4 regions of the Paenibacillus sp. V4I7 genome follow, and region 4 is predicted to be linked to each of the others. Evidence: riboswitches for the same ligand, from Rfam matches in the RefSeq annotation. Region 4 holds a riboswitch; each other region holds the start of a gene.
What was found. A riboswitch is a leader RNA that binds a small molecule or an ion and turns the genes downstream of it on or off. The one in region 4 is predicted to bind cyclic di-GMP.
Positions count from the first base shown of each region.

Region 1: another riboswitch for cyclic di-GMP. It lies ahead of QFZ80_RS35085 (putative bifunctional diguanylate cyclase/phosphodiesterase); the one in region 4 lies ahead of QFZ80_RS17045 (C40 family peptidase).
Region 2: another riboswitch for cyclic di-GMP. It lies ahead of QFZ80_RS33720 (PilZ domain-containing protein); the one in region 4 lies ahead of QFZ80_RS17045 (C40 family peptidase).
Region 3: another riboswitch for cyclic di-GMP. It lies ahead of QFZ80_RS30010 (GspE/PulE family protein); the one in region 4 lies ahead of QFZ80_RS17045 (C40 family peptidase).

Region 1 is NZ_JAUSZD010000002.1:7,502,598-7,510,362, reverse strand. It holds gene QFZ80_RS35105 (ABC transporter permease) at 1-623, opposite strand, end outside; gene QFZ80_RS35100 (ABC transporter permease) at 625-1,704, opposite strand; gene QFZ80_RS35095 (ABC transporter ATP-binding protein) at 1,697-3,238, opposite strand; gene QFZ80_RS35090 (BMP family lipoprotein) at 3,368-4,441, opposite strand; gene QFZ80_RS35085 (putative bifunctional diguanylate cyclase/phosphodiesterase) at 4,698-6,236, opposite strand; cyclic di-GMP riboswitch class I at 6,324-6,412, opposite strand; gene ilvA (threonine ammonia-lyase IlvA) at 6,474-7,730, opposite strand.
Region 2 is NZ_JAUSZD010000002.1:7,205,368-7,213,132, forward strand. It holds gene spoIIR (stage II sporulation protein R) at 1-107, opposite strand, end outside; gene prmC (peptide chain release factor N(5)-glutamine methyltransferase) at 247-1,128, opposite strand; gene prfA (peptide chain release factor 1) at 1,128-2,204, opposite strand; gene ychF (redox-regulated ATPase YchF) at 2,241-3,341, opposite strand; gene QFZ80_RS33720 (PilZ domain-containing protein) at 3,420-4,154, opposite strand; cyclic di-GMP riboswitch class I at 4,258-4,344, opposite strand; gene tadA (tRNA adenosine(34) deaminase TadA) at 4,624-5,061, shown strand; gene QFZ80_RS39230 (DUF1697 domain-containing protein) at 5,200-5,280, opposite strand; tRNA gene QFZ80_RS33730 (tRNA-Arg) at 5,448-5,521, shown strand; gene QFZ80_RS33735 (stalk domain-containing protein) at 5,626-6,462, opposite strand; gene QFZ80_RS33740 (MFS transporter) at 6,740-7,765, shown strand, end outside.
Region 3 is NZ_JAUSZD010000002.1:6,379,159-6,386,923, forward strand. It holds gene QFZ80_RS29990 (Flp family type IVb pilin) at 1-145, opposite strand, end outside; gene QFZ80_RS29995 (Flp family type IVb pilin) at 167-364, opposite strand; gene QFZ80_RS30000 (Flp family type IVb pilin) at 398-580, opposite strand; gene QFZ80_RS30005 (DUF192 domain-containing protein) at 601-933, opposite strand; cyclic di-GMP riboswitch class I at 1,039-1,129, opposite strand; cyclic di-GMP riboswitch class I at 1,537-1,629, shown strand; gene QFZ80_RS30010 (GspE/PulE family protein) at 1,684-3,324, shown strand; partial or broken gene QFZ80_RS30015 (response regulator) at 3,354-3,701, shown strand; gene QFZ80_RS30020 (EAL domain-containing protein) at 4,497-6,836, opposite strand; gene QFZ80_RS30025 (DUF5317 family protein) at 6,826-7,350, opposite strand.
Region 4 is NZ_JAUSZD010000002.1:3,453,255-3,461,019, reverse strand. It holds gene QFZ80_RS17075 (hypothetical protein) at 1-48, opposite strand, end outside; gene QFZ80_RS17070 (sensor histidine kinase) at 139-1,386, opposite strand; gene QFZ80_RS17065 (hypothetical protein) at 1,601-1,777, shown strand; gene QFZ80_RS17060 (2-oxoacid:acceptor oxidoreductase family protein) at 1,891-2,901, shown strand; gene QFZ80_RS17055 (thiamine pyrophosphate-dependent enzyme) at 2,936-5,239, shown strand; gene QFZ80_RS17050 (hypothetical protein) at 5,310-5,603, shown strand; cyclic di-GMP riboswitch class I at 5,723-5,810, shown strand; gene QFZ80_RS17045 (C40 family peptidase) at 5,976-6,929, shown strand; gene QFZ80_RS17040 (ribonuclease H-like YkuK family protein) at 7,036-7,629, shown strand.

The DNA of each region.
Region 1 (7,765 bases), 4.0 Mb from region 4:
CGCTTCACTTTAATCCCTACGGTATCCGCGGCACTCGGGTGCTCCCCAACGGACCGAAGACGTAAACCGAATGGTGTCTTGAACAGCACATAGTAAGTAACCGCTACGAGAATTAAAGCAATGTATGTTGTCGGATAAGCATTGAAGAGAGCATATCCGATATACGGTATTTTGGACAAAATCGGAATTTCCCATTTGGAAAACACATCATTTAACGTTTCTGTTTGACCAGCACCATTGAACAGTACTTTAACCAAATACAACGTTACGCCTGCTGCCAAGAAGTTAATTACAACACCGCTGATGACTTGATTGGCTTTGAACGAAATCGTTGCTACCGCATGAATCAGAGCGAATATGAGCGCAAATACCATGGCTGTCAGCAAACCGATCCACGGGGACCAGATCCCCATATTCGCCTCTTCTGCATAATAAGCACCAACGGCCGAAGCGAATGCCCCGGAAACCATGAGGCCCTCAATCCCGATATTGACGACTCCAGAGCGCTCCGAGTAAATCCCGCCCAAGGCTCCAAAGATGAGCGCCGTCGAATAGACGAGCGTCGTGTTGATAAGTTCACTAAATTTCGTGAAAAACGCGTTAAGCATGGTGAGCAGGTCCATGTTACGTAGCCCTCTCTTTCTTGCGTTTACTATAGAATGGGATGAGCACCCATTTAACGATACCTTGGGTTGCGACGAAGAAGATAACCGAACCGATGACAATACGGATAATCTCCGGCGGCACATCAGCTCCGAAACTCATTCCTGCTGAACCGTAAGACAATCCACCAAACAGTGCGGCCCCGAGCACAATCCCGATTGGATTGTTAGCACCTAGCAGGGATACCGCAATCCCATCAAACCCGTAACCTGGGAAGCCTGCTGAAACAACTTGATAGTGGAATACACCAAGGACTTCAAACACGCCCGCAAGCCCGGCAAACACGCCAGAGATAAACATGGCTTTAATAATGTTCTTCTTCACATTCATTCCGGCATATTTCGCGGCATCGATGTTATGACCAACGGCACGCAGCTCGTAGCCTTGCTTCGTTTTCCACAAGATGATGTAGAATACAACCGCTGCTAGTATCGCAATGAGTGTCCCCCAGTGCATCCTCGCATTATCCAGCAGAGCTGATAGCCATGTGATGCTTAGAGATGCCGAGTCTTGGATCATGTAGGAGCGCTGCTGCTTCGGCTCCAGAAGAAATTGATTAATAATATAATTCGACAGGAACAAAGCGATCCAGTTCAACATAATCGTTGAAATAACTTCATTAACTCCACGCTTTGCTTTCAAATAGCCCGCAATAGCCCCCCACAATCCACCAATAAGTGCACCGACGATAACAGCTAACGGAGCATGAATAATCCACGGAAGACCTGTCAATTTGACACCGATAAATGTAGCCCCCGTCATACCCATGACGAATTGCCCTTCGGCACCGATATTAAACAAGCCTGTACGAAATGCGAATGCAACGGATAATCCCGTCAAAATAAGAGGGGTAATCGCACGAATGGATTCCCCTATATCATACGAATTACCGAAAATCCGAGAAAATAACGCTCCATAGGCAGCTAACGGATTATATCCACCTGCCAGCATAACGAGCGCTCCGAATAACAGCCCAAGTAGAATCGCCACGATCGGATTCACCGCTGATTCACTTGTAAAAATACGAGCAACCTTATTCATGAGCAGCTCCTTTCTCTGTGCGCTTACTGCCAGCCATAAGCAAACCAATCTCTTGATCGTTCGTCTCCTGCGGCAGTACTTCTCCCACAATCTGTCCTTCATAGATGACGGCAATGCGATCCGACACATTCATAATTTCATCCAGCTCAAAAGAAATCAACAAAACCGCTTTGCCTTTGTTCCGCTGCTCGATCAATTGACGGTGCACGAACTCGATTGCACCGACATCCAATCCCCGCGTTGGTTGCGCGGCAATGAGAAGATTGGGGTTTTTGTATATTTCCCTGGCAATAATCGCCTTTTGCTGATTACCACCCGACAAGGATCGCGCTTTATTGTAGATACTTGGCGTTCTAACGTCGAACTGCTTAATTAACGCTTCCGCATGGCGATCGATCGCTTCATAATTTAAGAAACCAGCTTTGTTATAGGCAGGATGAAAATACGTTTCCAGCACCATGTTTTCGCTCATTGTAAAATCGAGTACGAGTCCGTGCTTGTGCCGATCCTCAGGAATATGCGACAATCCAGCCTCAGAGATTTCTCTCGGCGTATGGTTAGTAATATCGCTTCCCATCAGCAGCACACGACCGCTATCAATGGAACGCAACCCGGTTAATGCCTCGATTAATTCACTCTGCCCGTTGCCATCAACGCCGGCGATCCCCAGGATTTCTCCGGCTTTCACCTCAAAGTTAAGCCCCTTCAGAGCAGGCAAACCCTGCTGGTTACGCGCAACTAGTTCTTTCACCTGAAGTACGGGTTCTCCAAGCTTCACTTCCTGCTTGTTCACTTTGAAGGAAACGTCGCGCCCGACCATCTTCTCCGCCAGAATCTGTGGATTCGTCTCCGAAATTTCCAACGAATCAATCACTTTGCCCCGACGAATGATCGTCACGGTATCGGCAATCTCCATAATTTCTTTCAGCTTATGTGTAATGAGAATGATGGATTTGCCCTCTTTCACAAGATTGCGCATAATCACCATCAATTCACTAATCTCTTGCGGCGTTAGTACTGCTGTAGGCTCATCAAAAATAAGAATATCGGCGCCGCGATACAGCGTTTTCAATATTTCCACACGCTGCTGCATACCGACGGAGATATCTTCAATTCTCGCTTTTGGATCCACACGCAAACCATATTGCTCCGATAACTTGCGTACTTTGTCTTGCGCTGTTTTGTAATCAATTTTGGACCCTTTTTTGGGCTCCATACCCAAAATGATGTTTTCTGTCACGGTAAATGGTTGAACCAGCTTGAAATGCTGATGCACCATACCAATGCCAAGCTCGATAGCACGATTCGGGCTATCGATAAATACTTCCTTGCCTTGCACTTTAATATTGCCTTCATCCGGCTGATAAAGTCCGAACACAATGTTCATTAGTGTTGATTTACCCGCACCATTTTCGCCAAGCAAGGCATGAATTTCACCCTTCATCAGCTTTAAGCTAATGGCATCATTCGCCACTATTCCTGGAAACCGCTTCGTAATGTTGCTAAGTTCAACAACAGGGACTACTTCATTCATCAGATCACCCTAAGGATCAATTTTTTTAATTACCTCTAAAACTAAAGAACAAGGCTAGTTATTATAACTAGCCTTGTTTGAACAGAAGTACACATATCGTTCGTAACCGCTACGACTTTTATACCTGCATTAAGGTTTTTCAGGAACTTTGATTTCGCCGCTAATAATTTTTGCTTTGAACTCGTCAACTTTTTTCAAGATTTCAGGTGTTACGTTTTTCTTGGAAGTTTCAGGAAGGCCTACGCCATCGTCTTTAAGACCAAGTGTAACGACTTTACCACCTTGGAATTTGTTGTCAATAACATCTTTGGATACACGAGCAACCGCTGTGTCAACACGTTTCAACATGGAAGTCAGTGTTACTTCATCACCGAACTCAAGGGATTGATCTTTATCTACGCCGATAACCCAAACTTTTTTACCGTTTTTCGCACGGTCTTTTGCTTCGTTGAACACACCATTACCTGTGGAACCAGCTGCGTGGAAAATGACATCAGCGCCATCGTTGTAGATGGTTGCTGCTGCTGCTTTACCAAGGTCAGGCTTATCGAAAGCGCCTGTATAGTTAATTTGTACTTTGGCATTTGGATTAACCGCTTTAACACCAGCTACGAAACCAGCTTCAAAACGTTTGATAACCGGGATGTCGATACCCCCAACAAAACCGATTTTGTTCGATTTAGTTGTTAGACCTGCAACCACACCAACAAGGTAAGAACCTTCTTGCTCTGAGAACGTTACGGACTCAACGTTTGGAGCTTCAACAACATTATCAATGATCGCTAATTTAGCATTTGGGTTTTGTGTTGCTACTGTTTTAAGTGCATCACCCATCAAGAAGCCGATACCCCAAGTCAGGTTGTAACCGTCTTTAACGAATTGGTTTAAGTTAGGTGTATAATCCGCATCGCCTTTAGATTCAAGGTTTTTCACTTTCGCTCCTGTTTGTTTCTCAAGAGCCTTCAAGCCTTCCCATGCGCTTTGGTTAAAAGATTTATCGTTGACGCCACCAATATCGGTAACCATTCCGATTTTGAAGTCTTTACCGCTGGTGTTGCTTGGCGCCGCTGAAGCTGTTGCCGCTGCAGTAGTAGCCGGAGTTGCTGAAGCCGCCGGTTTCGTTTCTTCTTTTTTGGCACAGCCGGAAAGAGCTAATGCAGAAACCGTTACAGCCATAAGAGCTGTTGAAAGCATTTTCTTCATGATTATTACCCCCATAAGATCATTTAATTTAAAACCATGAAATCTCACATTGTAGGTTGACCACAATTAGTTAAATTATGTAAGACTGCCTATAGATGAGTGTATCATTTTGAAACCTATGAGAAAAGCGATACACCAGCAAAATAACATAATTCGTTATGTCATACAAGTTGACATGGTCTTTTTGTAAGCCCCTACAATATAGGTTCCAAGCCCCAATTATTTATTATACTACCACTGGTTAATAAAATCTAGATTACCCTTTGTTAATTTTATCGTTCATAAGTCGCAGGAATTGTTCGGGTCCTAAAGGGCTGCTAAACAGCACTCCTTGCACTTCCGTACACTGCAAAAGTCTTAAGTGCTCCAGCTGTTCCTCTGTTTCGACACCTTTTGCAATTAAATTTAGACCTAGACGGTGAGCCATACGAATAATGGCAGCAGCCAGCAGCTGATTCTCATCGTCGTCTACCAAATCCCGGATCAATGTGCTATCCAATTTAACGCTATCGAGCGGCATACCTTCGAGCCCGCTTCGTGTAAATAAACCTGTACACAAGTCATCCATAACGATACGTACACCGAACTTCTTCAGCATAATCAATTTCTCGCTAGCCTCTTGTACATTGGAAGATGTGATACTTTCCGTAAGGTCCAGTTCCACCAACATCGGATCTATACCTGTCTCTTTCAAAACAACGGCAATTTCCTCAATAAAATGCTCATCTTTAAACTGTGAAGCCGTTACGGCTAGGGTCATTCTCAGCGGTGCGTAGCCCTCATCCTGCCAGATTCTCATCTGTCTGCATGCCGTTCGTACAGCCCATTTCCCGATGGGTAACATGAACCCCATTTCCTCGGCCGCTTTCTTCCAATCCATACTGGATGCGAGGAGGGCGTCTCCCTTGCTCCAATGAATGATCGCTTCCATTCCGATTAATTTCCGGTTTGTTATTTCATATTGAGGCTGATATAGGATTTCAAACCGATTGTTGTCTAAGGCCGATCGAAGCTCTTTCTCCATGTGAGCTTTGCTCTTCACCATGGCATCGATGTCAGAAGCATAGAATTGGAACTGGTTATGTCCTCTGTTTTTGGCCGTATACATCGCTTCATCTGCATACGCCATGAGCTGCTCAGGCAGCATACCGTCTAACGGATACAATGCTATCCCAATACTAGCTGTTATGGTTACAGGCATTCCATCTAGGATAAAAGGCTCTTCCAGAGCCATTTGAATTCGGGAAGCTACAACTCTTGCATCTTCAGGCTTTGCAAAAGATTCTAGTAAAATAGTAAACTCGTCGCCACCTTGTCGGTACACCGTATCCGACCCCCGCAGGCAGCTCAGCAAACGTTCTGCTGCAAGGCGAATTAAACGATCACCATAAGCATGACCTAATGAATCGTTGACATCCTTGAATCGGTCCATGTCCAAGAACATAACAGCCGCCAGCTGTTCATTGCGTTGCGCATGCAGGAGTGCCCGCTCCAGTCGGTCATTAAACAATCGGCGATTGGGTAATCCTGTCAATGTATCGTGATACGCCAGAAAGGCTAGTTGTTTGCTCTTTTCTTCCTGCTCTCTACTAGTAAGAAGCAGTTGCCCTACACTCTTCGCAAAAAATAGACAGATTAGTGCTTGAACAAGCATACTAATGAAAACGTAAGGCGAAAAGGAGAAAGAAGAAGCAGCAAGTAGATTAATGGTCAACAAAAAGAAGCCCAGCACGCCCAGATAGACCAACGTTTGCGCTTTCATATGCTGTATCCACTTAGAAAGTATGCCTTTCATTCTTGAACCTCCTTATCTGATATGAGAAAAAAGGCTATTCCGAATCGGAATAGCCGTAGGTGTACCTGTCTAGGTAAACTGCAACCTGTCGGCAGCCCAGCCATCATTGTTGCAAAGGCAACCTTAGACCTGCAGCTTTGCGTCCTTACCTTTCGATAAGTTTGCCTTTACGATATTAAGGGAATTCATGGGACTAATTAACTATATCATATCCATTCCGCATTTGGCTAATTTTCCTTAAATAAGCAAATTAAAGAGCTTGGGATCCTTATTTATTTCTATATAGCCATAATCCTTCTGGGATAGGCGCTCAATAAGCCCCTCATAATCATCTTTATTTTTGAGCTCAATGCCGACCAGCGCCGGAGCATCGTCCCTGTTATTTTTTTTCGTATACTCAAATCGGGTAATGTCGTCTGTGGGTCCTAAGACTTCTTCTAGAAATTCGCGCAATGCCCCAGCACGCTGCGGAAAATTAAGAATAAAGTAGTGCTTCAAGCCTTCATACACGAGTGATCTTTCTTTAATCTGCTGCATACGGTCAATGTCATTGTTGCCGCCGCTGATGATGCAGACTACATTCTTACCGCGAATCTGCTCCCGATAGGTATCAAGTGCTGAAACCGGGAGTGCGCCAGCGGGCTCAATGACAATCGCGTTATTGTTGTAAAGCTCCAGAATGGTTGTACATTCCTTGCCGGAAGGAACAATTACGATATCCTCCAGCTTTTCTTTGCAAATGTCAAAGGTAAGCTCGCCGACCTGCTTTACAGCTGCGCCGTCTACAAACTTCTCAATCGTAGATAAGGTCACGACCTTCCCCTGCTTGAGCGCTTCCGTCATACTTGCCGCGCCTTCTGGCTCAACACCGATAATACGTGTACGTGGAGAAACACTATCCACATACGTCGCAACTCCCGCTGCAAGGCCACCACCACCAATTGTTGCGAAGATGAAATCAGGAGATTCGGGCATTTGATTCAAAATCTCGAGGCCAACTGTGCCTTGCCCGGCAATCGTACGGACATCATCGAAGGGGTGTATGAACACCTTATTCTCTTGAGCACAGTAGGCTTTGGCATGGTTAGACGAATCATCGAATGAATCACCTGTGAGAATAACTTCAACAAAAGATCCGCCAAATAGCTTAACTTGGGAAATCTTTTGTCTAGGCGTTGTCGTTGGCATGAAGATTTTTCCTTCAATACCAAGCTGTTTACAGGAATAAGCCACACCCTGCGCATGATTGCCGGCGCTCGCACACACGACACCCGCTTCGCGTTCCTCCGGTGTTAAACTTTGGATCACGTTATACGCTCCGCGAATTTTGAAAGAACGAACAATTTGCATATCTTCACGTTTAAGATAAACGTTGCATTCATACAAGTTAGAGAGCAGCTCATTGCGTTGCAAAGGCGATGGTTCGATCACCCTGCTGAGCACATGATTGGCCCTAATAATATCTTCCAAACCTACTTTACTGGAAACAACCATTTTCTCTTACTTCCTTTCTCCACATTGTGCTATTA
Region 2 (7,765 bases), 3.8 Mb from region 4:
ACAGCCGCATTTGAACGATTCGATTCCCAACAAGTTATCATAACAATAAGTGCAAAAGCTACTAATAATAAAGATTTATAAGTTTGACGATTAGATCTCTTAACCATGAGGAAAAGCCCCTTTCCCTTCGCTTATACTAGCCAGTATGGGCAATAAGAGGAGGAGCTAAACCTAGTAATCTATTTAAATTTGTGAAAAATGATAGAGTTGGAAGTGTTCGTTCCTATTGCTACGAACTCCCACTATTTATAGTGATCTGATCGCGATCACATGGCGATCAATGCCCTGGAGATCCGACACGAACCGGATCTCGTCCCAGTCAGCGGCGGCGCGCAGCATCGCCGCCACAGCCTCCGCCTGCCGAATGCCCACCTCGAACCCGACCACAGTCGGGATTCGCGGCAGCTGCGGCAGCTGTGAGATCATCCGGCGGTACAGGTCGAGTCCCTCGACACCGCCGAATAAAGCCGTGTGCGGCTCAAACAGCCGCACCTCCGGCTGAAGCGCCGGCAGGTCGCCATCAGGGATATACGGTGGGTTAGACACCAGTATATCCGGCGCGATCCGGCGCGCAATAAAGGGCTCGAGAAGGTCCCCCTCGAGCCACTCCACCCGCGCAGCCACGCCGTGGCGCTGCGCATTCACGCGAGCCATCTCCAGCGCTGCCGCGGAGATATCGCTGGCCGCCACGCGCCACGCAGGGCGCGCGTGTGCAACCGTCACCGGGATCGCTCCGCTCCCGGTGCCCACATCCGCAAGCAGCGGAGCGCCTTGCGGGAACAAACGTGAGCCCTCGTGGAGCAAAGCTTCCACGAGCAGCTCCGTCTCCGGGCGCGGAATCAGCACGGCCGGGCTAACCGCAAAAGGAAGGCCGAAGAAATCCTGCTCGCCGATAATATACTGCACCGGCTCACCCGCGGCCTTCCGCTCTACTAGCTGGCGCCATGTTTCCGCCAGCTCAACAGGAAACTGTTCCGGAAAACGGAACAGCAGCTCCGTCCGACTGCAGCTGAGCAAGTGCTGCAGCAGTAGTTCCACACAGGAAGCAGCCTCGGCTACACCGAGCTTCCCTAAAAAAGAAGAAGCCTCTACAAAGGCTTCTCTTAAACTCTTAGCAGCTGTCGACATCACATTGCCTGCTCCCCGTTATCCAAAGCATCGGACTGCGCTGCAATCGTGAGCGCCGAAACGATCTCTGCCATGTCACCATTAAGCACAGTTTCTAAGCGATGCAAAGTCAAACCAATACGGTGATCGGTAATCCGGCTTTGCGGGAAGTTATACGTACGAATCCGCTCGGAACGGTCACCCGTACCAACCTTGCTTTTACGCTCGCCCGCATATTTCGCTTCCTCTTCCTCACGCATTTTATCGGAAATACGTGTACGAAGCACGCGCAGTGCTGACTCTTTATTCGAGTTTTGCGATTTACCATCCTGACAAGTCGCAACGATTCCCGTAGGTACGTGCGTTACTCGCACAGCAGATTTCGTCGTATTAACCGACTGACCGCCCGCTCCACTTGAACAGAACGTATCCACGCGAATATCCGCATCATGGATGACAATCTCAACATCTTCCGCTTCCGGCATAACCACTACCGTCGACGTTGAGGTATGAATACGTCCGCCTGATTCCGTTACAGGAATACGTTGTACACGGTGCGCTCCACTCTCATACTTCAACTTACTATAAGCACCTTTACCGGTAATCATGAAAATAATCTCTTTAAACCCGCCCAAATCGTTCACAGAAGCATCGAGAATCTCCGTTCTCCATCCTTGTGCGTCCGCATAGCGTGTATACATGCGATACAAATCACCCGCGAACAAAGCAGCTTCGTCGCCGCCTGCCGCACCGCGAATTTCGACGATTACGTTCTTATCATCATTAGGGTCTTTAGGCATCATGAGCATTCTAAGTTGTTCTTCCAACTTGGCCGATTGCTCGCTAAGCTCTTCAATCTCCATTTTGACCATTTCACGCATTTCATCGTCCAGCTTTTCGCCCTGCATTACTTTAGCATCAGCCAACTGTTCGCTTACACTCTTATATTCATTATAAGCATCATATGCTTCTTGAAGATCGGATTGCTCCTTAGAGTATTCTCTAAGCTTCTTTGTATCACTAGTTACATCTGGGTCACACAGCAACTCACTTAATTTCTCATAGCGGTCCACAATGGACTGAAGTCGATCCAACATATAGGATCACTCCTTTCTTTACTTTTTTTTGTTTGATTACACATTAAATCTGAAATGCATAACGTCCCCATCATTCACTACATACTCTTTACCTTCGAGACGCACTTGGCCTTTCTCTTTCGCACCATTCATCGACCCTGCAGCTGCCAAATCATTATAAGAGACGACTTCAGCACGAATAAAACCACGTTCGAAATCGGTATGAATAACACCAGCCGCTTGAGGAGCTTTCGTTCCCTTGCGGATTGTCCATGCTCTTACTTCCTGTACCCCAGCTGTGAAATACGTGTACAAGCCAAGTTTTCTATAAGCTGCTTTAATCAATCTATTCAAGCCGGACTCTTGAAGTCCCAACTCTTCGAGGAACATCGCTTTTTCTTCTTCTTCCAACTCGGCGATTTCGGATTCAACCTTCGCACTGATCGATACCACTTCGTTGTTTTCGCTCTCAGCAAATTCTTTCACAATTTTAACAAAAGGATTTTCGTCTGCTGTTGCTACTTCATCTTCACTCACGTTTGCCGCATAAAGCACGGGTTTCATGGTCAATAAATGAAGATCGCGCACGAGAAGTTTCTCATCTTCGCTGAGATCCAAACTGCGTGCCGGTTTATCTGCATAAAGCGCTTCTTTAATACGCTCCAAACACTCCACTTCAGCAACAACCTTTTTGTCGCCGCCCTTGAGGTTTTTGCGCGAACGCTCAATCTTCTTCTCTACCGACTCAATATCTGCCAAAATTAATTCAAGGTTAATCGTTTCGATATCCCCGATCGGATCCACTTTACCGGAAACGTGGGTAATATTATCATCTTCAAAACAACGAACAACATGTACAATGGCATCCACTTCACGAATGTGTGCCAAAAATTTATTTCCAAGCCCTTCACCTTTGCTCGCGCCCTTTACCAAACCGGCAATATCAACGAATTCAAAGGCTGTCGGGACAATGCTCTTAGGCACAACGATCTCTACCAGCTTCTGCAATCTCTCGTCTGGTACTTCAACTACCCCAACATTCGGATCGATCGTACAAAACGGATAATTCGCAGATTCTGCCCCCGCCTGTGTAATTGCATTAAACAATGTCGATTTTCCTACGTTCGGTAGACCGACGATACCTGCTTTCAAAGCCATTGTAGTTACAACTCCTTAATTTTCGAAAATCATCCTTCTTATTATATAGCACTTGGAACGCAAAAAAAAGCCTGAAGGCTATTGATTCGCCGCAGACTTTTTTTCCGTTGCTCTTTTAAATTGCGCTTCCCGCTTCTGTACGAAGTAAGTTTCGATCTGATTCGTAAGGATAAAACCCCTTAAGGCATTGGTTTTCTCCTGTGGAATGTCGATATAACTTGCCCCGTAGTAGAAACCATTTTCAACCTTTTCTTTTCTTACAATTTCCATCGAACAAGGCATCGTAAAGCCCAAATCCAGTTCAACTTCGAGCTGTGAATGCTTTTGAACGATCTTATCAATCATAGAATTATCATTCATGGTAAATCCTAAGCCATTAATGGATATATTTTTAATTGAAATGCCAAGTGGATTTTCAAATTGATGTTTATTTCTTTTATTCATATCCTGAAGTCCGAATAAGAGACCTGTATGTTTCACATCCACACGTGGAAACTCCCGTTTTTCTGCGAATTTTTTACGATTTTCTGGTGGATTAATGACAATGACGGAGCCGAATTCTTTGGCAACAACGGTTGTATTCATCACAAACAAGCCGGATTTGGTATAAACCGTCATTTTCGCTTTATCCCCAAGTTGAAAGACATCGTATTCCGGTAATTCCACCTCAATAATGTCTCCAAGTGCATAGGTTAGTACGCCAGTGGCTACGAAATCGTCCTTTCCCAACATAGCCTTACTATCGATTAGAACATCAGCGTCATATCCCTCCTTGCTTCCGTAATATTTCATAACGTTATACCCGTTGGCCATTATAATTAATACCTCTCCTTTTACTCAAGTTATTCCCTATATAAAAATAAACTGCCCCTTTATGTAGGAGCAGCCTATTACCTTAATCAAGAAAGCATCGATTTTCGGTAACCAGGCTGCCATAGTTCCAAAGAACCGTAGACCCTCAGCTTTGCGTCCTTGCTTTTCAACAAGTTTGCCATTTTCGAACCTTGCTATTTATTTCTACCTATTCTCGCTCTATATGGTCTAAAAGACCTACTAATATCTATCATTATACCTAGCACAGTTGCTATTATCAACAAAATTCCTTGCATAGCTGTTCTTTTTGTTGTATGTAATGTAGAAAGATTAAATATCCACAGCTTTTCAAGTTATCCACAAACCTATCCACAGGTTGTTAACAACGGAATGAATGTTCGATTGTTATGCACATGTGGATAAAAATATATTAGCGAGGTGTCCCCCTGTGGATGAACATATCCCCTGGATGAAAGAAGCGATTCAAGAGGCTCTCAAAGCCGAAGCCATCCTAGAAGTACCGATTGGAGCGGTCGTGGTCCATCAAGGTCAAATCATTGGCCGAGGCTACAATTTGCGTGAAACAACCCTAGATCCTCTCGCTCATGCCGAAATGATCGCCATTAAACAAGCGAGCGAACATCTGCAAGCCTGGCGGCTTTTGGATTGCCAGCTCTACGTCACCCTAGAGCCTTGTCCGATGTGTGCGGGTGCGATTGTCCAATCGCGGATTCCTCAGGTTATCTACGGAACCATTGATCCGAAGGCTGGCTGCGCCGGAACGCTCATGAATTTGCTGCAGGAGGACCGGTTCAATCACCGTGTCGATGTCGTTAGTGGCGTCTTGCAAGAAGAGTGTTCGACGATGCTGACCCAATTTTTCCGTAAATTACGCGGTAAAGCTTAGAAGTTCCTGCATCTAATTCTGCGTCGCCGCTGCCAACTCAGCCAGTTTATTTATCGTACGCAAAATGACGGAAGGTGAAACACCTACGGCTTTGCTGATCTTCTGCTCGATACGCTGGCGCAGCGGTTCCTCCTCCTCCTACGACACAAACAAGACATTACCGGTTTGCAAATACGTTTGCACCTGAGCAAGTCCCGCTGCATCCAGTGTCTTTTTCAATCCGCCATCTTGATTTTGTTCTTTCCTCTACGTTAATAATTAAAGGAAATTAAATTTAATCCCTAACCTATTCTTCATTCAAATGAACATTCCTTGTCCCAAAGAAAAACCACCCTATTCAAAAGGTTGCGCCACGAAAGGCTTCGTGCTATCATAATTCTTACCTTGCGCCCGTAGCTCAGCAGGATAGAGCAACAGTTTCCTAAACTGTAGGCCGGATGTTCGAATCATCTCGGGCGCGTATACTTTCAAAAATCAAAGAAAACGCCAGGTAACGGTTATTAGCCGCTGACCTGGCGTTTATTGTTTTTTAGAAAATACACTGCCTTTAAATTGGATCTATTGTTAGGGGCAATGATTACTTTTTAAAGCTGCATTCATACTTTCTTTAAATTTGTTGATATATTGCTCAAACCCTTTGGAGTCCGAACTGCCGTTTCCGTTGTATGACTCTGCTGCATCTTGCATCTGTTTTGCGTAATTGGTCATAATTTCCCGACAAATAGGTCCTGAAACAGGTAATGTAGAAGTTGGTGTTGGTGTAGGGACCACTGGTAGCTTATTGGGAGTCGACATGTCTGTTGTATCGTTTATCTGCTGGAATCTCCACTTTTTTATATAATCAAACTCTGGTGTTTTGTTCTTGAGAAATTCCTCCGCATCCGTTCGATTTATTGCAATAAAACTCATGACTCTATTATTATGTATGGTACTTACAATCAGCATATCAGCGGGTGAATTGGCAACAAATCTAGATAGAAAGATGATATTATCGTTATTTTTATTTGAATCATTGGATAGTTCTAGATCTATTTTCATATATGGACCATGCTCATTGTAAATAAGTTGAACATTCTTGGCACTATGTTCTTTGGCTTTCGTGTTAAATGACTGAATGCTATTGGCGTAGTCTTTTGTAGGATTAGGGAAAGTAAGGTCAACGTTATATTTCTCAGAATCCCACGTTACAGAGGCACCGGTTTGTTTCAATAGATAAAGTGGCACTAGGGTACGACCATCACGTAAAGTAGCTGGCACATCTTCTACATGAAGCTCTTTTCCTCCAAACAAAACGTTAACGATTGGATCACCATTAAACTCACCGTGAATACTTGAAGCATTTACTACGCCAGCAAAGCAAAGAAACAAAAGAACGGTTGCAATCATTTTCTTTTTTGTCATATACATTAATCCCCTTTTTTTTATATCTACTAGTCGGTACAAACGGTCAGTCAACAGCTGCTTTCAATTTACAAGACGCACCTGTTTCCATCAATCATCCATTTTTGTTAGAGAAATCATGAGGCACGGTAAGGAATATCCAGCCGATTTCCGCTCGTTGTCTTATTTTGCAAACATCCAGTCATAGCCTTGCCGCAATCGATGTTCTATAATAAACGATAGATTTGTTAGTCCTCATTTCAAACCAAGAATTAATTCGAAAGGAGCTTCCACTTCGATGACAAGCATCAAAGCTCCATCCTCCTATCGCATTCCGCTCTTCTGTATCGTCACACTTCTCTTCTGGATGTCGATGTATACGAGCGTTCCCATTATGGCGCCTTACGTAGAATTCCTTGGCGGGAACCACCAGTTGGCCGGATGGATTGTCGGTATGTACGGGATCTCCCAAATGCTGCTGCGAATTCCCGTAGGTATCATGTCAGACCGATTTCATAAGAGGAGGCTATTTATTACCTTTGGCCTGCTATTTACGGCTATAACCGGTTTAGGACTATGGATCACTCATGATTTCACATGGATCCTTATTCTCCGAGCACTGGCAGGCGCAGCCGCGGCAACCTGGGTTGATTTTACCGTATTATTTACGAGTTACTATAAGCATGAAGATTCAACGAAAGCGATCGGAACGATCTCCTTCTTCAATTCACTTGGGCAGGTTCTAGGAATTCTTGCGGCTGGATGGGCGGCAGATTCCTTCGGCTGGGAGGCTGTCTTCATTTTGGGAGCTGTGCTAGGCTTGATGGGTATGATTGGATCACTTTTCCTTGTAGAAAAAGTTGAGCTCGATGCGCCTAAAATTACGATGCGCGGTATCGGTGACGTTGCGACTGACCGTACGCTGCTGTTCGTGTCCTTACTCGCTATCTTGTCGCAAGTCCTCATATTCGCAACGGTTTTCGGATTTACGCCCGTTTATGCAATCGAACTTGGTGCTGATAAATTCTCCTTGTCGATGCTCTCGTTATTTGCCAACATACCGGTAGCGCTAGCTTCCTTATTTGGCGGGCGGCGATGGGCTGTCCGGTACGGGGAAAAGCGCATGATTGTATGGGGTTTTATTCTTATGGGGATATTTACGTTTACGATTCCTTTTACGCATCACCTTTGGGTGCTGATGGTTACACAGGCTTTTGCAGGCTTTGGTCGCGGACTTTCTTTTACGGTACTCATGGGGATGAGTATTAAACATATGCCAGCGGATAAGCGGGCGACGGCAATGGGGTTTTTCCAAGCCATTTAT
Region 3 (7,765 bases), 2.9 Mb from region 4:
TGACTCTGTTGAAGAGTGTGAGAATATTACCCTTCAGTGCAAACAAAACACCAACTACACCAACCGCGATAACCCCAAGAACCAGACCATACTCTGTCATCCCTTGACCCTGTTCTTCAACCAAAAGATTTTTGATTTTGCTCACCTTAATCATTTCACTCCTTTTTTAATCGAGAAGTCCTACTGTTCTGGCTGATTGCTCGATGACGCGAACACTTTTATCGTAGAGGCTGTAAACCTCCAACTTTATACCAAATAAGATACTAACTACACCCACCGCAATAACGCCAAGTACCAAGCCGTACTCTGTCATACCTTGGCCTTGCTCATTTGTATACAAGTCTACTAATTTAGCTGTCATCATATAGTTCCCTTCCATACAAGAAGGCTGATTTTATTAAGTGCGAGTAGCTGCATTCGAGACATCATTGTTCACTCTGTTGAAGAGTGTAAGAATATTCCCTTTTAATGCAAACAGAATGCCAACTACACCCACCGCAATTACACCCAGAACCAATCCGTACTCTGTCATCCCTTGTCCTTGCTCTTCTGTTAAAAGACCTTTGATTTTGTTTTTCATTTTAATTTCCTCCTCGGTTTTTAAATAAATTGGACCGTTTGACCGACGGTCGTTCGGGTAAGGCCGATACTGCCTGCGGGAAGTTCCACCACTGAAGTCGTTCCTTTGAATACAGCGCCAACGCGTCCCGGCTTCAACTGCTCTTCTACGCCTACGACACGATGCTGTTTATCCAGATAAACCACATCAATCGCGTATTGCATGAAAAAGGTATGTACCGATCTACACGGTTCGATGTGAAGGCATAACCCGCTGGAAAGTCGCTTTGTAAAGAGCAACCCACGTAGTCTGCGACCAAAGGTTTTGGCCTCCATCACCTGCTGGGCTATCGTTTCGCCCGTATTCGTATTCACCAGCCTCAAACAGTCTTGACCCCCTTATGCCAAATAAAAACCCCACCTTTCCCGAAAGGTGGGGTTGCTGCTGTATATGCACAGCAAAACAAACGCCCTTCCTCTTTCGGCAGCTGGCTGGCTTGACACGTTTTGTCGTGCGTTAGCCCCTATAGCTTTGCGTCGCCGGTTTTCACCGGTTTTGCCTTTGTCGAGATTCCAGATGCGATGTTCCGCTTGGAATTCGTTGTGATGCTTTCATCATAGAATTCGACTTGATTTTTAGGTATCCACCAAAAAGCCCAATTTTCTAACAATTTAGATAACTCATTTTCATGCCAAAAGACACCTTCTCTTATAGTTCTCCTACTATTTATTGTGGGTATAAAGTGATAACGCTATTCCATCATTTAGGAGAAAACCCCTTGTTTTATGTCATTCCCATAAATTCATAGGCTTTGAAAGGCAGGATTTTTTTTAGGCTGGACCTACATCCGAACCAAAAAAAAATGCTGAAAATTAGGAAAATAGTACGACTAGTGCAAGGAAGGAATTTAAATAAACTTACAGAATGTTATTATTCATGTCGAATTATATGGTTAGACGAATCCTGTAATCCAAGTGAATGATAAAAGGCAAACCCGCGCGAAAGCCGGGGACGCAAAGCCACGGTTCTAACCCATCGAGATACGATGGCATGAAAGCCGGGCCGCTCTAGCAGCTTGGTTTTTTATTTTTCATTAAATAGATACGTTCAGTAAGGAGGAGCACATGCGCATTGGCGAACTTCTAGTCATGAATGGCGTTATTACGGAGGAGCAGCTCGATCAGGCGCTTAAGGAACAGACGCGTCACCCAAAAAAGCTCGGGGGGATACTGACCGAATTTGGGTTTATCACCGAGCGTCAGCTCGTCGAGGCGCTGGAGTTCCAACTAGGCGTACCTGTCGTAAATCTCAACGAAACGATATTTGATCTTCCTACAGTCCAGCTCATAGATGAATCGATTGCCAGGAAGTATCATCTCGTTCCAATCAGCTGCGCCGGAGGTAAACTCAAGGTGGCCATGATCGACCCTTTAAATAAAGAGGCGATTAAAGCTATTCAAATGGCGACGGGTATGAGTGTTCAACCGTTTATAGCCATGCGAATCGAAATGGAAGAAGCCATCAACCGATATTATGGTGTCGATACAACCGTAGAAACGTTGAATGAAATCATTCAAGCCGGCGTATATCAACAAGCAAGTGGCATTCATATCGAACCGCATGAAGACGGGCTTATAGTCAAATACCGAATTGACAGTTCGCTCAAAAATAAGAAAACGCTTTCTAAACACATGCATGAAACGTTGTTCAAACGCATCAAACTTCTAGCCAATCTAAATGCCTCTGAAGAGCGGCTGCCACAAAACGGCCGTTTTCAGATTAAGGTTGACCACAAGCAGTTGGATATACGCGTATCCACCCTGCCAAGTGTTAACGGCGAAAGCCTATTTCTTCGCTTGACAGATAATTCTGAACCTCAACTAGCCATTTCCGAGCTTGAGTTCAGTGAAACCAATTTGCAAAAATTCGAAAAAGCGCTTGGACTGCCAAGCGGCATGATCTTGATTTGCGGGCCGGAAGGCAGCAGGAAAACTTCCATGTTATATTCGATCCTCACTCGACTGACAAACGAAAACCATAGAATCATAACCATCGAAGATCCAATAGAGCTCAGAATGCCGGGAATTACACAGGTGGAGGTGAACGAACAGCTCGGCCTGACTTTTGCTCATGTGCTTCGGTCGGTATTGCGTCAGGATCCGAACGTCGTCATGGTCAGTGATATCCATGATGCGGAAACGATTGAAATGGCAATAAGGACGACCCTCACCGGCCGTATTGTGCTCGGTGCCATATATGGCAGCAGTGCAGTCAAGACTATAAGCCGGCTGATGGACATGAATAAAGACTCGCACCTGCTCAGCGCTTCGCTTTCCTGCATTGTGGCTCAGCGTTGGGTAAGGCGAATATGCCGTCAATGCGCTCAATCCTTGCCCGCTACCGAAGATGAAATCAAGCTATTTGAAGCTCATGCAGTTCTGCATTCGGATGATCAGAAGAACGGAAAAGGAATTATCGGCAATTTCCGAACCTTGGTATCCACCCAGATCAGCGGCAAATTAACCGTGACTCGAGGGACTGGCTGCAGAGTATGCAACGATACCGGTTATCGAGGTGTGGTTGCCCTACAGGAGGTGCTGCTTATTGACGGAAAGCTGCGCGAGCTCATTACTGGGCAACGTCCGATCCAGGAAATCGAAAACCATTTAGTGCAAATCGGCTACAAAACGATATTGTACGATGGGCTACTCAAAGTTCGTGAAGGCATCACTACCGTCGAAGAAGTGTTAAAAACGATCGATTGACAGCAATCCAATTCTAAGGGGGAACTAGGATGTCTTACCGATTTCTTATTGTTGATGATACCCAATTCATGCGCAAAATGGCTGCCGATTGCTTAAAGCAGAATGGTTATGAAGTGGTTGGAGAAGCGACTAACGGTAGAGAAGCTATTAAGCTGTATGAAGAACTGATTCCGGATATCGTCCTGATGGATCTAACGATGCCTGAAATGAATGGCATCGATGCCATTAAGGAAATTCTTAAGCTCGATCGCGACGCCGTCGTGTTGATCTGCTCGGCCAGCAATCAGCAGGATTTGATTTTCGATGCGCTTGAAGCCGGGGCTAAAGGTTACTTAATGAAACCTTTCAACCCCGTCCGTTTAATTGAAATGATCCAAACTCATGCAGAACCCCATCTCGGCGTTGCACCTTCGGCTAGCAAGGAAGACCTTACGGCACATTCAGAGGATCAAACTCCTATCGAATTCGAGGATAAGCCAAGTGTGATCGAACACGAACATCCCGTAGAAAAATGTGAAGACAATCAGGCTGAAGCTGTCGTGGCGGGCATTGAGCCTGCCGCGTTGCTCGAACTGCTCGAGGATTCGCATCCAGCGACGATAGAACAGGAAGCTGCTGCAGAACTAATAGCAGCGTCAATCGAGATTCCAGACCTTACCGAGAATGAGAACACAAATCATAGGATAAGGGGAAATGAGAAAATGAAAAGCTTTGTTAGCAGCTATAATTGCAGTTGGCAGGAAGACATTCAGGGGAATACAGCGAATTTCAACGTCGTTTGTACGGAAAGTGAGAACAAAATTATCATTGAGATGTCCAACCAAAATAACGAAAAACAGGTCATCCCCTTTACACTCGACGGTTTCCACCAGTTGACTGACTGGTTGGAAGGACATATGGGAAACCGAATGATATCGAAGTTATAGATATACCATAAAATCCTTATACAAAACAAAGACAAATCTAGTGAGAAAACCTCTATCGAGGCCTTTCGAAGATGAGCGACCGCGTTTAAATGTAGGTTTTATCGCCAATAAGAAAGTCAGGTTTTCTTTTAGAAAAAACTTATACTTTCTTATGTGGTCAAATAGGTTCATGATCAAACAAGCCCAGGCCGTTTTTGGCACTGGGCTTGTTTGACCTCTCAACCTTTTCAAGTAAATATTCCTTCGTTAATCCTTTGGTAGAAGCCATACCCGCTCAATAAACTCCCCTGCTGATATCGGTCTGCTAATCAAATATCCTTGAACGCCATCACAACCTTGCTCACGCAAGTAAGAAAGCTGTTCACTCGATTCGACTCCTTCGGCGATTACTTTCATGTTTAAGCTATGCGCCAATTTGATAATTCCGCTTATGATCAATTCGTCTTTTGGAGACATATTTAAGTTATCAATAAAAGACTTGTCCATTTTCAAATAATCAAATGAAAAATGCTTCAAATAGCTAAGCGATGAGTAACCCACTCCAAAATCATCGATGGAAATAGATATACCGAGCTCTTTAATTTCTGCAAGCACCTTCATCGTATGTTGGGTATTCTGCAGCAGCATACTCTCCGTTATCTCAATTTCAAGCCACTGAGGATCCAGCTCGGTTTCCCGCAAAATTTGCCCAATCGTACGAACTAAATGCTCATTTTGCAATTGAATGGAAGAAAGATTAACCGACATAACAATAGGTGGAAGCCCTGCATCCTGCCAAGCTTTATTCTGCCTACATGCCGTCCTTAACACCCATTCCCCGATGGGCAGGATCAATCCACTCTCCTCAGCGATCGGAATGAACTGAACAGGCGACATTTGTCCCAATTCTTGATTTTTCCATCTAATGAGGGCCTCTACTCCGTTAATTTTATCGCTCCTCAAATCGATCTTCGGTTGAAAATGCAAATAAAATTCTTCGCGCTCGATCGCTTTGTGCAAATTAGAATGTATCTTGTGCTTGGCTTCATTAAGCTCTTGAATGCTTTTAGAATATACGCTGTAGGTGTTTCCACCGAATTCTTTGGCCCGATACATAGAGGCATCTGCATTTTTGATTAACGTTTCCACATCGGTCCCATGCTCAGGATATATACAAATCCCTATACTAGTCGTTATATATAATTCTCTTCTATGCAAATAAAAAGGTTCAGCTATTGCTTGTAAGATCGCATCGGCAATGGGTATGACCTCATCTGTATGATTTAGATTTGGAAAAATAATCGTAAATTCATCGCCCCCCAGCCTTGATACGATAGATCCTTCCGGAACAGATTGGATAATGCGCTTGGACACATCTATTAATAGAAGATCACCTGTATGATGCCCCAGCGTATCATTTACTTGTTTGAATTTATCTAGATCAAGAAACATTAATCCGACTAATGAGTTGTTACGAGCTTTGTCCAATGTTTCCGCCATGCACTCTTGAAAGTTGCTTCGGTTCGGCAGCCCGGTTATTTCATCAAAGTAAGCCATTCTATGAATAATCTGTTCCGCTTGCTTCTGTTCGGTAATATCCTTTGCAATTCCATAGATCCCGACAATCTGATCATTCACTACGGTCGGACCACAAGTTATGAACAGATCACGGCTTGTACCCTCTTTCGTTAAAAAGCCCATAATAAATTGTTGTGGATTTCCCAGCAGCGCTTGTTCTATATGATGTATAGCTTCTTGTTTCCCTGTAGAAATCACATATTCGAATAAATTAACGTCCAATATAGACTCTGGGGAATAGCCAAGTAATTTTTCTAACATCGGGTTAACACTCGTAAATTTACCAGATAGATCTAATGTAAAAACAATATCTGGATTATGGTCAAATAAGGACTGGTAACGTTGTTTGCTTTCTTCTATTTTATAGATATGCTTGTTATACGCTGAGATTAGGAAGTTAATAATTAGCATGAGAAAGACCGCAAAAATGATCTCAATAAGTAGATCACTCGAATTTGATTGTTTCAAAAAGTGATACAATAAAATGGCTACTACTAATAAAGAAACTTGCATTTTAACAACTTTAATAATCGAAATTTCATTAAAAAAAGAAATTTTACTTACAAATTTCATGATTCCTGCACGTACTAATAAGTTAACGTTCTCAAAAACAAAGGTAATGCAAATAACTTGAATAATCAATGGTAGCTGGGTTGTAAACTTTAGAACCGCTGCTGCACACACCATACTAATAAAATACATTCCTAACGTCGAAAATAACCGGTACCAGTTAATTTTATAAAATGGTTTGGTGGCTAACAAAAAAAACATTATTGCACTTACAAGAATAGGAACTGTACTTGCTGCGATTCCCATAGAATACATTAAATAAAGAATTCCTAATGTTGATCCATTGTACAAAAGTCCATTAGGCATTTTAATTGGGAATATATCAACTATTAATGTTAAGACGCATATAAGAATTATAGGTTCCCAAACTCTATTAGATTCAAGAAATTTCAGACAAATAAATGTTGTGTAAATTCCAGTTAAGAATAATATCAGAGTGTATAGATTTTTATCCTTCATGCTGCTCCCTCTTCGAAGTGGTTCCTAATAGAAATCTTATAAATCCGATGCCTACACTAATATCTCCAATACTTATCACATGTTTGAAAAAAGGAATCCAATCTCCTAGCCACCAATAATCGGAAGTATTCATTAGTTGATGTCGAGGATCGTCTGTAACAAAAGCAGAACCATTATAACCAGACATCATCAGAGCCTTTTCTGATACTGGCATTAAACCACCGTGTATACTTAAGGCAAATAAATTAAACAAAGCCCCAAAACATATAAAAATAATACCTGGTAAATGCCTGTTTATCCATAAGCCAATTACCATTATAGCAAACGAGAGTTCAAGTAGAATAGGATAGTCGCGCCCCGTTCTTTGACTCAACCAATAAATAAAAATTTGAAACGAAAAGGTACCGATCAATAAGTAAGGCATTCTGAAAGCTTCAAAGGAATCAACAATTGTCAATAAATTGCGTTTCAGGATTATACAAAGTAGAAGGCCTGCAAGTATGAAGTAAATCATATATATTCATTCCTTTATATAAAAAAATGAAAGGAACTAGGTTTTGCCTAGCTCCTTTTTTGGGATTATGGCCCCCAAGGCTGTGATACAACGGATGAATAAACCATAGCTGTCAAAACAAGAGTCATAAGTATCCAATTCTTCCAATTTTTCATTTCATTTCCTCCCCTTTGTTTGAAAAAGAATGTCTAGTCAAATGGAAAAATCCATTAATGAAATTATACTTTTAATGGATTTTTTATACAATGAAATTATTCAAAATATTCGATAATTCGATAAATAATGACATATTAATTCGGAAGCTCCTGGTATTCACTTAACCTTCTAGAACCTCCATGCTCAATTCCAATTCTATTCCCGTTTCTCCTCTCATTCTGCATAATCCGAAGCTATCATTGGAAGTCGAAACCCCAGC
Region 4 (7,765 bases):
TTTCAAGTCGCCCTCAAGTGATTTAATCGGAATGAAATCTGAATTCATAGTAAAAGCCCTCCTTACCAGTCATGATGAACGCATGTCTTAACAGAATAGCACAGATCATCAAGTATGTTAATGGAGGTCTCTGGGTGTTCAATTTTGCTGAAATAAAATGGAGCATTGGGTGCCTTGGTTTAAATTACTGGAGAAGGAGATCTTCCCGTTCATCATTTTGATAATACTCATTACCACAACGAGCCCAAGTCCAGTCCCTTGTTCTTTGGTCGTGTAGAATGGCATGCCAAGCGAATTTAATTGCTGCTTACTCATTCCAACGCCAGTGTCAGAAATAGAGATTTGAACAGCATTAGGCAGCTTACAGGTGCTTAATGAAATCTTACCGCCGTTAGGCATGGACTCAATCGCATTTTTAACAAGATTCATCAAGCATTGGCGCAGCTTTTTGGATTCTCCTAGGATGTAAAGGGGATCCTCATTTTCATGACTAATATGGATAGCAACTTGATGATCTGTAGCAAATGGCGAGATGAAACGCAGCATAGCTTCTATCTCTTCTTTGAGTTCTAATTGTTCCTGTAAGTTAGATGACGGCTTGGCATAGTTTAAGTAATCACCTAGGAGGGCATTTGCTTGATCCACACCTGACAATGCAAGGTCGACATAACGTTTGTGATCGTTGAAGGATAGCTCTTTCTGATCCAGCAACTGAAGAAAGCCTCTTGTAGATGTGAGAGGATTACGTATTTCATGAGAAATGGTGGCTGCAAATTGGCCGAGCATTCGATCCTTTTCCAATGCGACAAGTCTTTGTTTGTGAATCTCATGCTTTTTCACAAAAAATTGTAAGTATGTAATCATCCAAAGAGAGAAAAAGGATAAAATTACGGTGTATGCAGCATACAAGCTTATAGGAGATCGTATGTTCAGCGCTAAAAGCGCATACAATACTACGTACACGAGCAGCATACCCGTTGCATAAGCGAATTTCATCTTGAGTATAGGTTGATTTGTCCTATTTCTAAAGAGAAATCCACCTAATAGTAAAACAGCACTGCTTATTAGAGCGGGTTGCCAATAGTAATTCAGGACGACCATACAGCCTATGTTAAATAAGGTCCAGGCAATAAAAGCTGGTATAAATCCGACAAACAGAATCACAGCAATCAAGCTGATCGGAAACAAATGGAGGGAATAAATTAAGGGATCAATGTCTTCAAATTTCCAGTACAAAAAGATGAGTACGATCAAAATAAGAGCAAATAGAGATCTACGCTGATGTTCTTTGTAAATGAAAATAGGGGTAAGAACTAGATGGATTAATATAGCACTCATGATGTAGAAGAGACCATGTAGTTCATTGGAAATGATTGAATGGAGCAAATGAAATGCCATCCTTTCCACTGTCCGACAGTATCTTTATTATTTCTACATTATCTCACATAAACTGACCTTATCAAGGGAAAAAGGCCATTTCGAATGCTAAAGATTTGATAAAGACTTATGGTGTTATTCCTATAAACCGCTGTATAATAAAGGAACACAATGATGCAAGCGTTTACAATCTAAGTTGGTTGTCAAACAAGGAGAGATGAGGATGCGGGCGTGCTCACAGGTTTGCGGTGTTGTCTTTAATCCGATTGATGATGATTATGTGGACGTATGTGCGGATTGTGAGGATGCCGAGAAAGATAATTCTGCTCAAGACGAGAATGAAGAGCCGAAAAGTTACTATTTGGGAGGGTGCGGCCTCATAATTGATTATTTACTATGAATGGACCCTTCAAAAAAAGGTTGATTACCAGAGATTTCTTGTTACAATGAGAGTAGATTTACTATTCATACTATTCATTCTTTATGCAGTTCATTTTTGAAAGGAGACCTGGCATGGTAACTTTACCTAAATTGAACGATCTCGGGTTTTTTGAGATTAGACTGGAATCCATCGGTGGGCTTGGCGCGAATCTAGCGGGTAAGATGCTGGCGGAAGCGGGAGTCGTTGGGGTGGGTTTGAACGGGGTTAGCTTTTCTTCCTATGGTTCAGAGAAGAAAGGATCGGCAGTGAAAGCACATATAAGGTTTTGTGACATGGATACGCGAATTCGGGATACTTCTCCGGTCGAACGACCGCATGTTGTGGGTGTTTTTCACGAATCGCTTTCCAAAACTGTAAACGTTATCAGTGGCATCTATGAAGATAGTACCGTACTTGTAAATTCGACAAAAACACCGGATGAGTTGAAGGAAAAGATGAAGCTCCGGGGAGGTACCATTGCCGTTATCGATGCAATTGGAATCTCGCTAGAGGAGAAGAACCGCGTGAATATGGCGATGCTTGGCGCGCTGTTCCGGTTGTGTGATTTCCTTGATCCAGATGTCATGAGAGGCGTTATTCGTAAATCATTAGAAAAGAAATATCCGCTTGCTGTAGCACCAGCCCTACGAACTTTTGACCGTGGTTACAATGAAGTTAAGTTCCAAACGTATGCGCTTCCCGAAGGGGAGACGATGCCCGATTTCGTTCGTTTCGATACGCCAGTGCTTGGCTATGAAACGCAGTCCATTGGTGGTGTCATTACGAATCCTGGGAACAGCATTCTGAAAGATTTAAGCATTTCACGTGCGGGGATGATGCCGCATTTCCATGAAGATAAATGCATTCACTGTGCTTCCTGCGATAATGTGTGTCCGGATTTCTGTTTCGTTTGGGATGAACTCCCCGACAAGAAGGGGCGGCCTCAGATGTTCTTACAGGGGATCGACTATCAATACTGTAAAGGGTGCCTTAAATGTGTACAAGCTTGTCCGACCGAAGCGCTCGTAAGTGAGCGGGAAGAGGATGGTTATGCGGACTTAAATCGCATGCCGCATCGATTCAATCTAGCTGTAAACTCTTAGAGAGTATTTATGGGAGAAGGGTGGAACTACTCGCATGTCCATTGATATCAAGAAGGAATTAGGGCAAGCCAAGGTCGAACAGCGCATTGTATATGAATCAGGTAACGAGATGGCGGCATATGCGGCTCATCAAATTAATTATCATGTTATGGGATACTTTCCGATATCTCCATCTACGGAGGTTGCCCAATTTCTAGATCTTATGAAGTCCAACGGACAACATGATATCGTGCTCATTCCAGCAGATGGTGAACATGGTTCGGCTGGCATATGTTATGGCGCTTCAACTGCTGGCGGCCGCGTATTTAACGCGACAAGCGCCAACGGTTATTTGTACATGTTAGAGCAAATGCCGGTACAATCGGGGACACGCTTTCCCATGGTAATGAACTTGGTATGTCGCTCTGTATCTGGACCACTGAATATTCATGGGGATCACTCCGATTTATACTATGCTTTAAATACAGGTTGGCCGATTGTGATGTGTCGGGACCCGCAAGCGGTCTATGATATGAATATCATAGCTTTAAAGCTGGCTGAGGATCCGGAAGTGCGCTTGCCGGTTCTGGTTGCTTCAGACGGCTATTTCACGTCCCACCAAAAGCGTAGAGTACAAACGTTCGCACATCGTGAGGATGTGCATGCTTTCGTCGGAGAGAAGCCACAGGGCTTCCCGGATACGTTGGATCGTAATAATCCGATTACCGTAGGTCCTTATATGAATGAGCCGGATTATATAAATAACTGCTATCAGCAGTCCATGGCCATGTATAACGCCGAAGGTGTTTATGATCGTATTCGGCAGGAATACGCGGAGTTAACAGGCCGTGATTATCCGATTCTTGAGCTATACCGCATGGAGGACGCGGAAGTCGCCGTGTTCTTGATGAATTCGGCTTCCGAAATCATTAAGGACGTCGTCGATCAACTCCGTGAGAAGGGTATTAAGGCCGGATCGATCGCGCCGAATATCATCCGACCATTCCCGGCAAAGCAGATCGCTGAAGCTTTGCAGCATGTGAAGGCGATCACCGTTGGCGATCGCGCGGATTCCTATGGCGGTCATGGCGGCAATATGGTCAACGAAATTAAAGCGGCGCTGTTCACACACGGGAACAGAGATACGCTTGTCATAAGCCGAATCTACGGCTTAGGTGGCAAGGACTTTTATGCCGAAGACGGGCATAGTTTGTTCCAATTTGCCATTGACGCTGTACAAAGCGGCAAGGTTGAAGTTCCCTTCGATTACTACGGCCACACGCCAGGTGATCCTTCGAAAGCGCCGAAGCGGGTGTTGACGCCGATGAAGTATGAGGATTTGAAGACGGGACTCATCACGGTAACGCCGGATGAGAACTCAGGCAAGCTGAATGTGCGTATTCCGCCACTGCGAGCACTGACGAAGAAACCGAAGCGTATTGCTCCGGGGCATGGCGCTTGTCCAGGTTGCGGTATTTTCTCCGGCTTGGAACTGTTTTTCAAAGGGATTGAAGGCGACATTGTCTCGATCTTCCACACAGGCTGTGCGATGGTTGTAACGACGGGTTATCCGTATTCGGCTCACAAAGCGACCTATATTCATAATCTGTTCCAGAACGGCGCAGCGACCCTCTCAGGAGTTGTGGAGATGTTCTGGGAGCGCAAGCGACGTGGCGAGCTCGACCATTTGGGTTTGAAGGACGATTTCACCTTCGTGATGATCACTGGTGACGGCGGAATGGATATCGGCATGGGACCAGCAATCGGAGCGGCTTTGCGCAATCATAAAATGATTATTCTCGAGTACGATAACGAGGGATACATGAATACGGGTGCGCAGTTGTCTTATTCGACGCCAATGGGTCATCGTACATCGACTTCGAACGTTGGGAAGCACCAAGGTGGTAAAGTGTTCCATCACAAGGATACCGCCCAAATTATGGCCGCTACCCATATTCCGTATGTATTTACGGGGTCGGAAGCGTATCCGCAGGATCTTGTGAAGAAAGCCGCGAAAGCACAATGGTACGCTCAAAATGAGGGATTGGTATATGGAAAAATTCTCATTGCCTGTCCGCTGAACTGGCTGTCGGATGACCAGGAAGGCTCCAATATCGTTGGAGCTGCGGTAGACTCCTGCTTCTTCCCGCTCTATGAAGTGGAACACGGGGTTACATCCATCACATATAACCCGGAGGATAAGAGCAAGAAGATACCACTATCGGATTGGCTCAAGACGATGGGGAAAACGAAGCATATGACGAAGCCTGAATATGAGGGTTCCCTGAAATCATTCGAAACGGAAGTCGAGCGTCGTTGGAATATGTTAAAAGCCAAGCATGAGAATGCTTATTTATAAGTCGTCATCATAAAAAATGAAGGCACATTCACCTCCGTGGTGAACGTGCCTTTTTATCGGAGGAATGAAAATGCCCTATGTGTTGCAGCACAAAATATCGCAGCAGATTTTCACATGCACACTTGTCAATCACTACGGTTTAGCCTATTATGGCGTTAAATTTTGGCCGGATTTAGAAGAGGCTGAGCAGCAGTTTCCTGCTTTTCTGCACAACATAGGGGAAATGGAGCCGGATGCTTGGCAGGTGACTGAGCTCGAGGAAGGGGAAATGAAGCTCTGCAATGTGAAGTTGAAAAATGATCCTAATTTACAAGTGTTTTGGACACATACACGAAAACTGGAAGTCCGTAAACTGGAAAAATAAACCTTAGCGTCAATAGGTACGCAGACACTATGATATCGACAAAGAATCGCAACCTTTCGCCTATATTCGTGAAGAACCCCCTCAAACTATAATAAGATGCGAAAGAAAAAATTAACATCACAACGAAATGGCAAACCGAGCGAAAGCTAGGGACGCAAAGCTTTAGGGGCTCTCGTGCCAAAGGTACAGTGCTAGCCAGCTGCCGAATGCGATAGGACCCATCTACAAGAAGAGGATGACCCAGCTGAGGCAAACGGGTCATCCTTTTTACGATGTAGAGGAGGTGTCAGGTTCAAATAATCCATTTCGCCAGTTCGGTTTTACGTGACTCAAACGCAGCAAGAGCGATATCAACCTATGGAGGTAGAGACGATGAGAAAATGGACGATGGTTATCGGAATGCTTGTTTTAGCGCTTACTTTTGTAGTCCCTGCAGCCATTCAGGCAGAAGAGGGGGTAACAACAAAGGCTCAAATTGTTTCGGGGGTAAGCTTCAGAGATCAAGCTAGTACTTCAAGCAATGTTATACGTTTATTGAAAACAAACGAAATTGTTACCGTCACAGACTATGTAACGACGAATTGGTATAAAATCAAGGATGCGCAGGGCGTAAGCGGCTATGTTTCGACGAATAGCAGATACATAAAAATAACTAGTAATGCGGAAATCATCTATGGCGTAAACTTTCGTACACTTCCAGCAACCGAGCCCGGCTCCAAGATTATTCGAATGCTTAGTAAAGGGGAAGACTTCCTCGTTATAGCAAAAGTCAACGACAGTTGGTATCAAATTCAAGACGCCAATGGAACTAACGGGTATGTAAGCACAAATAGTAAATACATAAGCACGGATTTCTCTGTCATCAAACCCAATCTACCTCTCGCTGAAGAAATTGAAGCTGTTATTGCAGCTGGCCAAGTTTACTTAGGCACACCTTATGAGTTTGGTTCGGTACGCAATGACACCACGACCTTTGATTGCTCGGATTTCATTCAAACGATGTTCTGGGATGCTCTAAGATTCTCCGTACCAAGCGATTCACAGGCACAAGGCAACTATGTTAAATCGTTAGGTCCTGTAATTCAGGAGTGGACAAATTTGAAACGTGGAGATCTGATGTTCTTCAGCAGCTACAAAGGGAGTAGAGAATCAGATTATGATAACGTGAACGTTCTTACAGAGCCGATCACGCATGTTGGACTTTATTTAGGAAATGGGAATATGCTGCATACGTATTCTGTCGAATCCGGCGGAGTTCGCACAGATACGATCGCTGGGAAGCAATGGGAAAATCGATTTTTGTTCGGCGGCAGTGTTTTACGATAAGTGATGGTTCGATCATAGGAGTTTTGCCATATACTATAGATAGGGGCGGATGCAGCTTCAGCATCCGCTTCTTCCTCATTCTAAGAAGAAAGGAAGAACCTTATCTTTGAAACCTTTGACGACGACCCATCCACTGGAATTTCGGAACACAACGGAAAGAGGACTTAACCTAGATACCGTACACGAGCGTATTCTACAATTCATGCGTCACGACCCCGTAGCAACCTACAAATTTATTATTGGTACGGATTGTCAGGTACACACAGGTCATACGAAATTCATTACCGGTGTAGTTATCCAGCGGTTAGGAAAAGGAGCGTGGGCGTGTTATCGTCAAGTCATCGTTCATCGGGCCCTACATTCGATTAAGGAAAAACTTTCGATGGAAACTGCTTTGAGTGAAGAGATTGCCATGTATTTTGATGAGTCTAAGCGACAGGATATGGAAAACATTATTCTTCCACATCTGTATCAAGGTGCTTCCTTCGACATGTTTATTCATATTGATGCTGGTGACGATGAGAATAAAAACAGGACTGCAAAATTCGTCCAAGAAATGGTGCGGAGAGTGGAATCTGTTGGTATGGTTCCTGTTATTAAACCAGATTGTTATGTAGCTTCGGCCTATGCCAATCGGTTTTCGAAGAAGCCGTATCAGCCAATTTATGAGAATCACGAGGTCATCGATGGCATCCTATAAGAGAAATCGAAACCGTTAGTTCGAAGTGGTCACCACGATCATAGGAACTGACGGTTTTGTTTAGTTTAGAAGGTTGTGAAAAGAGGATTCCTCAGCTTCTTAGCGAAATAATGCTTTTACAAGGTTAGAGAGAAAG